Linked DNA regions of Duganella zoogloeoides. The protein of the gene in region 1 binds, or shares a complex with, the protein of each later gene. Links are inferred from orthologs where the notes say so. Each region holds a gene or a part of one and is shown on either strand. Other genes may lie near its edges. The genes, in order: eno and SR858_RS04835.

The links.
Region 2: the proteins of eno (region 1) and SR858_RS04835 are in contact, whole or in part, in a solved structure (PDB 2FYM), measured with the Escherichia coli proteins. The link is inferred for Duganella zoogloeoides from one-to-one orthologs.

What each region holds. Positions count from the first base shown.
Region 1 is NZ_CP140152.1:1,235,435-1,238,729, reverse strand. What follows is about bases 127-3,110. They hold eno (phosphopyruvate hydratase), read right to left. Parts: upstream 2,269-3,110; coding sequence 985-2,268; downstream 127-984. Other genes in these bases: SR858_RS05440 (CTP synthase), read right to left, coding at 2,421-3,110; ftsB (cell division protein FtsB), read right to left, coding at 578-931; SR858_RS05455 (transporter substrate-binding domain-containing protein), read right to left, coding at 127-557. In the rest of the region: more of SR858_RS05455, read right to left, coding at 1-126; more of SR858_RS05440, read right to left, coding at 3,111-3,295. UniProt on the Escherichia coli protein: Catalyzes the reversible conversion of 2-phosphoglycerate (2-PG) into phosphoenolpyruvate (PEP). It is essential for the degradation of carbohydrates via glycolysis.
Region 2 is NZ_CP140152.1:1,103,808-1,107,997, forward strand. The notes cover bases 312-4,190. They hold SR858_RS04835 (Rne/Rng family ribonuclease), read right to left. Parts: upstream 3,875-4,190; coding sequence 512-3,874; downstream 312-511. Outside these bases: GTP 3',8-cyclase MoaA, read right to left, coding at 1-301. UniProt on the Escherichia coli protein: Endoribonuclease that plays a central role in RNA processing and decay. Required for the maturation of 5S and 16S rRNAs and the majority of tRNAs. Also involved in the degradation of most mRNAs.

The DNA.
Region 1 (3,295 bases):
CCGGCCTCGCGCAGACGTGCAGTATAGCTTTGCCCGAGCGCCACGCCCAGCACCTTGCCTTTGAAGTACTGCATTGGATCGGTGGTCGCGGGCAGCTTGTCCCTGGCGCGTACCAGCACCACCAGGGTGTTGTGCATGGCACGCTCGAGGTCGATGTTGCCCTTCTTGTCGCGCGGCAGCGCGATGCCCGCCGGATAAGTGGGCATTTCACCGAGCGGCGACATGTCGATGTCGCCATTGGCCAGCGCCACGCGCAGGCGCGCCGGCGGCAACCGTACCAGCGTGGGCGCACAGCCGAAGCCGGCGGCCTGGGCAGCGTCGCGCATCAAATCCACGGCAGCGCCGGGCGGTTCAGGCACCTGCTCGCCCTCGCCCATCCAGTACGGCGGGCGGTGCTGGTCGATGTAGCCGATGCGCAGGGGAATGCAGGCGTCAACAGCGCCAGCGGAGGTAACGGCCGCAGCGGCAATTGCGGCAGCGGTAGCAACGCCAGGTGGGACAGCAGCGGCAAGCACCGGGCCGGACATCGCGCCCAGTGCGAGCATCGTCCACAGCATGATGGCGCGCCAGACCATGTTCAATGGGCGGAAGTGGACGTCGGGCGGGCAGGAGCATCGGCCGACGGCGGCGCTGCCAGCGGCACGTTCGGCACGGAATGGCCCTTGCCGACGATTTGCACGAAAATCTCGTTTTCCTTGATCATGCTGAGCTCGTAACGGGCGCGTTCTTCGACGGCGCCGGTGCCGTCCTTGAGGTCGCGCACTTCGGAATCGAGCTTGGCATTGCGGGCCAGCAGCTCCGCATTTTTCTTGTGGGCCGCATCGACCTGGGCCTCGAAATCGGCCACGCGCAGCCAGCCGCCCTTGCCCAGCCAGAGCGGGTACTGTATCAACAGCAGCAGGACTGCCAGGCCTAGTGTAATCAGACGCATGGAATAGGGAGTATAAAAAAGCGGCCGGGAAGTTCCGGCCGCTCGGTACAGAATTACTTCAGGTTGTAGAAGGCGTCGCGGCCTGGGTAGGAAGCGATGTCGCCCAGATCTTCTTCAATGCGCAACAGCTGGTTGTACTTGGCCATGCGGTCCGAACGCGACATCGAGCCGGTCTTGATCTGCAGGGCGTTCAGGCCAACAGCGATATCGGCAATGGTCGAATCTTCGGTCTCGCCCGAACGGTGCGAGATCACGGCGGTGTAGCCGGCGCGCTTGGCCATTTCGATGGCAGCAAAAGTTTCGGTCAGGGTGCCGATCTGGTTGATCTTGATCAGGATCGAGTTGGCGATGCCTTTCTGGATGCCTTCTTTCAGGATCTTGGTGTTGGTGACGTACAGGTCGTCGCCCACCAGTTGCACCTTCTGGCCCAGTTCCTTGGTCAGAATCGCCCAGCCGTCCCAGTCGCCTTCGTGCATCGCGTCTTCGATCGAGATGATCGGGTACTTGTCGCACCAGGTGGCCAGCAGGTTGGTGAACTCGGTGGCGGTGAGCGACAGGCCCTCGCCTTCCAGTTCGTACTTGCCGTTCTTGTAGAATTCCGACGCGGCGCAGTCCAGGCCCAGTGCGATCTGGGTGCCTGGCTCGTAGCCGGCTTCTTCGATGGCCTGGATGATCAGCTTGATGGCTTCCTCATGGTTGGCCAGCGATGGCGCGAAACCGCCTTCGTCGCCCACGGCGGTGCTCAGACCCTTCTTGTGCAGGATCTTTTTCAGGGTGTGGAACACTTCCGCGCCGTAACGCACGGCTTCCTTGAACGATGGTGCGCCCACTGGAATGATCATGAATTCCTGGATGTCCAGGTTGTTGTCGGCGTGCGCGCCGCCGTTGATCACGTTCATCATCGGCACGGGCAGCTGCATCGCGCCCGAACCGCCGAAGTAGCGGTACAGCGGCAGGCCCGCTTCTTCGGCAGCGGCCTTGGCCACGGCCATCGACACGGCCAGCATGGCGTTGGCGCCCAGGCGGCTCTTGTTTTCGGTACCGTCGAGGTCGATCAGAGTGCGGTCCAGGAACGCTTGCTCATTGGCGTCGAGGCCCATGATCGCTTCCGAGATTTCGGTGTTGATGTTTTCGCAGGCTTGCAGCACGCCCTTGCCGAAGTAACGCTTCGGATCGCCGTCGCGCAGCTCGATCGCTTCGCGCGAACCGGTCGATGCGCCCGACGGCACAGCCGCGCGGCCCATCACGCCCGATTCCAGCAACACGTCGCATTCGACGGTTGGATTGCCGCGCGAGTCGATGATTTCACGGCCGATAATATCAACAATAGCACTCATTTAATTCTCCAAAGTTAGACGAAACAGAGTCCGCTCGCTGCATCTTGCGCGCATGTGCGAGTGAAATAATAACGGGAATATAACCCAGTGCGGGCGCTTATGGCTACACGCACGCACCGGGCAGACTGCCTTGGTTGAAGCTGACAGCGCAGTTACGCCGCCTCTCCTTGCAGTTGACCATCAGTGGAGCGATTGCCGCCAGCAGCCTTGTGGGCCAGTGCCGCCTTGATGTACGAAGTAAACAGCGGATGGCCGTCACGTGGCGTCGATTTGAATTCAGGGTGGTACTGCACGCCCATGTACCACGGGTGGGCGTTGTCGCCGGTGCGTGGCAGTTCCATGATTTCGCACAGGTCCTCGGTCGGCGTACGGGCCGCCACCACCAGGCCGGCAGCTTCCACGCGCGGCAGGTAATGGTTGTTGGCTTCGTAGCGGTGACGGTGACGCTCGGTCACGACCGCGCCGTAGATCTCGGCAGCCAGCGTACCCGGCTTGATCTCGCAGGTTTGCGCGCCCAGGCGCATGGTGCCGCCCAGGTCGGAATTCTCGTCGCGTTTTTCAACCTTGCCGTCCTGGCCTTGCCACTCGTCGATCAGGGCCACCACGGGTTGCGCGGTATCGAGGTCGAACTCGGTGGAGTTGGCGGTGGTCAAACCTGCCTTGTGGCGCGCATATTCGATCAGCGCCACCTGCATGCCCAGGCAGATGCCCAGGTAAGGGATCTTGTTTTCACGGGCGAACTGGGCGGCCATGATCTTGCCTTCCACGCCGCGCTTGCCGAAGCCGCCCGGCACCAGGATGGCGTCGTACTTGGCCAGCTCGGCGCAGCCGGTGGTTTCGATCTCTTCCGAGTCGATGTACTCGATGTTGACCTTCGACTCGTTGTGGATGCCGGCGTGGCGCAGCGCTTCGGTCAGCGACTTGTACGACTCGGTCAGTTCCACGTACTTGCCGACCATGCCGATCGACACTTCCGACTTCGGATGCTCGAGCGTGTAGATCAGTTTGCTCCAGACCGACAGGTCGG
Region 2 (4,190 bases), 130 kb from region 1 along the record:
GTTCGCCGCCGGTCAGGCGGATTTTTTCGACGCCGTGGGCAATGAAGATGCGGGCGATACGGGTAATTTCCTCGAACGACAGCAGCGCGGTATGCGGCAGGTACTGGTAATCGTTGTTGAACACCGCCTTGGGCATGCAGTACACGCAGCGGAAATTGCAGCGGTCGGTGACCGAGATGCGCAGGTCGTGCAGCGGCCGCGCCAGGCGGTCGGCAAGCAATCCGGTGGGCGCTTCGAGCGGGAAGGGGATGGCCGGCGCGCTGGCGCGCTGCGCGGTCATCATGATGACTTTCTCTGACATGACTCGTGGTCTGAACTCTAAACTTGCTGGGATTGAAAGGTAGTTCCGCGCTGTACTGACTGCGCCATGTGCTTACGATACCACGAGCGGGCGTTGCTCGTAGCCATACACCCGGCCAGGGCAACCGTGCCCGATGAGCTTTTGCCGGCTGCGACAGTGCATAAAAAAAGGGAAGCGCGAGGCTTCCCTTTGATCAGCTCACCGCAACGATCAGCGGCGCGTGTCGATCTGCACCATCGGCTCGTCGTTCTGCGGCGGCAGCGGCTTGCGCTCGCGTGGCACGCGGACCGGCGCTACCACCTTGGCGGCAGCTTCCTGCGCGGCGCGCAGTTTTTCCGGATCGGTGGCCGCCAGGGTCAGGCCGGCGGAGCCGAGCACGGCTTGCAGGTCGGCCGGGGTCGCTGCTGCCACAGGTGCAGGCGCTGCGGTTGGGGCAGGTGCTGCGACTGGTGCTGGTGCCGGAGTTGCCACTGGAGCAGGGGCCGGAGCCTCCACCGCAGCAGGAGCAGCAGTCGCTACTGGAGCAGAAGCCGCCACTGGTGCAGGGACTGGCGCCTCTGCAACTGGTGCTGGCGCTGCTTCGGCAACCGCCGGTGCTGCTACAGGGGCTGCTACCACAGCGGCTTCGGCTACAGGCGCTGCGGCCACCGCTGCTGGCGCAACGGGCGCAACTGGCGCTTCCACCTCGGCTGCTGCCACCGGCGCTGGCGCGGCTTCTGCCACGGCCGGCGCTGCTGGTGCAACCTGCTCAGCAGGCGCAGCAGGTGCCAGTGGTGCTTCAGTGGCAGTTGCCACCGGTGCTGCTGGCGCTTGCGCTGCGGTCGGTGCTGCTACCGATACCACTGGCGCTGCTGCGGCCACCGGAGCGGCCGGCTCTGCTACTGCTGGTGCTGTTTCACTGGCGACTTCCACTGTTGCCGGGGCTGGCGCCTTGGCAACAACTGGCGCGGCCGGGGCGACGTCCGCTGCCGGCGTGGCTGCTGCCACGACAGGCTCGGCAACTGGTGCCGGCGCTTGTTCGGCGGCAGGAGCAGCCTCAACTGCGGCGGCTGCGGCTGCTGCCGGTGCTGCAACGGCTGCGACTTGCGCACCATCGTGCTCGGCGTAGCCTTGCTCGCCATCGGCGCCCTCACTGCCTTCGCCTGCCTCGTTGTCCTGGCCTTCGCCATCACGATCACGGCGGTTACGGTTGCGGCCGCCACGACGACGGCGACGACGCGGCTCATCGCCTTCGCCTGCCAGGTCTTGCGCTTCGCCTTCCGGACCGGCATTCGGTGCGGTTTTCAGGATGCTGGTGGCTTCGGCTTCAGGACCCGTCGCAGGGGCCAACACGCCTGCTGCGAAGGTGCCCGAGGCGGCAACCGACGCTGCGGCAACCGGTGCTCCTGCGCCCAGTGCCAGCTCATCAACCTTGGCTTCCACCGGCGCCTTGTCGGCACGTGGTTCACGTGGTGGACGCGGTTCGCGTGGCGGACGCTCACCACGTTCCGGACGCTCGCCGCGCTCGGGACGTTCCGCGCGTTCAGGACGCTCGGCGCGTTCAGTGCGTTCGCGTGGCGGCTGGCCGTCTGCTGGTGCATTGTCGCGGCCTTCGCGTGGCTCACGGCCTTCACGCGGTTCGCGTGGTGGACGCGGTGGACGGGCCGGGCGGCCGGCGTCGGCGGCCTTGGTCTCGTCCGATACCGGACGGGCGGCGCCTGGTTCGCGCTCTTCGCGTTCCGGACGGCCATTCTTGCCGGTGCGGGTACGGCCGCGGGGGCCACGGGTGGCGTTGCGGTCGGCATTACGGTCCGGCGACGGCGCCTTGACCACGATGGTCGGCTGCTGCGGCAGGACCGGTTTCGCCGGTTCCGGGCTCAGGAAGCTGAACAGCTTGGCAAAGAAACCTTTCGGCGCTGGCGCCGGCACCGGGGCCGGGGCTGGCGTGATGACGGTTTCGGCCGGCTTGCGCTCGACCAGCGGTGCTGGCTGGTCAGGGGTGATGGTCTTGACCATGGCTTCCTGGCGTGGCTTGGCTTCTTCCTTCTGGCGCTTGCTGTAGGCCATGTCGGTTTCCGCTTGCTCGGCCAGGTTGTAGCTGGCCTGGCTGTCCTCCAGGCGCGGATCGTCATGCTTGATGCGCTCAAGCTTGTAGTGCGGCGTGTCGAGGTGCTTGTTCGGGATCAGAATCACGGAAATGCGGTGACGGTTCTCGATTTTCAGCACTTCGCCGCGTTTTTCGTTGAGCAGGAACGCTGCCACATCGACGGGCACTTGCACGTGGATGGTGGCCGAGTTTTCCTTCATCGCCTCTTCCTGGATGATGCGCAGGACTTGCAGGGCCGACGATTCGGTATCACGGATGTGGCCGGTGCCGGAGCAGCGCGGGCAGGTCACGTGCGAACCTTCCGACAGCGACGGACGCAGGCGCTGGCGCGACAGTTCCATCAGGCCGAAGCGCGAAATCTTGCCCATCTGGACACGGGCACGGTCGTGGTGCAGCGCATCCTTGAGGCGTTGTTCGACCTCGCGCTGGTTCTTGGCCACTTCCATGTCGATGAAGTCGATCACGATCAGGCCGCCCAGGTCGCGCAGGCGCAGCTGGCGGGCCACTTCTTCGGCCGCTTCGCAGTTGGTGTTGAAGGCGGTGGTTTCGATGTCGGAACCGCGGGTGGCGCGGGCCGAGTTGACGTCAACGGACACCAGGGCTTCGGTGTGGTCGATGACGATGGCGCCGCCCGATGGCAGCGGCACGGTGCGGCTGTAGGCGGTTTCGATCTGGTGTTCGATCTGGAAGCGCGAGAACAGCGGCACGTCGTCGCTGTAACGCTTTACACGGTGCACCATGTCGGGCATCACGTGGCTCATGAACTGGTGTGCCTGCTCGTAAATCTCGTCGGTATCGATCAGGATCTCGCCGATATCGGGCTGGAAGTAATCGCGGATGGCACGGATCACCAGCGACGACTCCTGGTAGATCAGGAAGGCGCCGGAAGCCGACTTGCCAGCGCCTTCGATCGCGCGCCACAGTTGCATCAGGTAGTTCAAGTCCCATTGCAGTTCATCGACGTTGCGGCCGATGCCGGCGGTGCGGGCGATGACCGACATGCCTGCTGGCAGGTCGAGCTTGTCCATGGTCTCGCGCAGTTCCTGGCGCTCTTCACCTTCGACGCGACGCGAAACACCACCACCGCGCGGGTTGTTCGGCATCAGGACCAGGTAGCGACCGGCCAGCGACACGAAAGAGGTCAGGGCGGCGCCTTTATTGCCGCGCTCTTCCTTTTCGACCTGGACCATGATTTCCTGGCCTTCGCGCAATGCTTCCTTGACGGACGCGTTGCGAACATCGACGCCTTCCTTGAAATAAGTTCGCGCTACTTCTTTGAATGGGAGGAAACCGTGGCGATCTTCGCCGTAGCTGACGAAGCAAGCTTCGAGCGATGGTTCGATGCGGGTGATCACGCCTTTGTAGATGTTGGACTTGCGCTGTTCGCGTCCGGCGGTTTCGATATCGATATCGATCAGTTTCTGACCATCGACAATCGCTACGCGCAGCTCTTCTTGCTGCGTAGCATTAAACAACATGCGTTTCATTTTTTTAACTCCGCGACCCGTAGGCCAGCTCTATGCCGTCGGCTCGTGGAAGCCGGCGACGAAGGTTTTGGGGTATACGCGAAGAGTCAGAACGATTGCGGGGGGTATTGCCCATTCTGTGCGGAGCAGCAGCGCGGGAGGTAACCGGCGCTGCGGACGCAACTGGGCGCTGAGAGGCTGAACGTCAGGCCGCGGGCTCGCATCACCTGTACACCTCCATGCGGCCCATAAGGACGGCAGAGAAATACAGGCGGTGAGCAGCAACGTTGAGAGCCAAATCCTCAAGCTTACATACTACAAGTAATCAATATCGCAG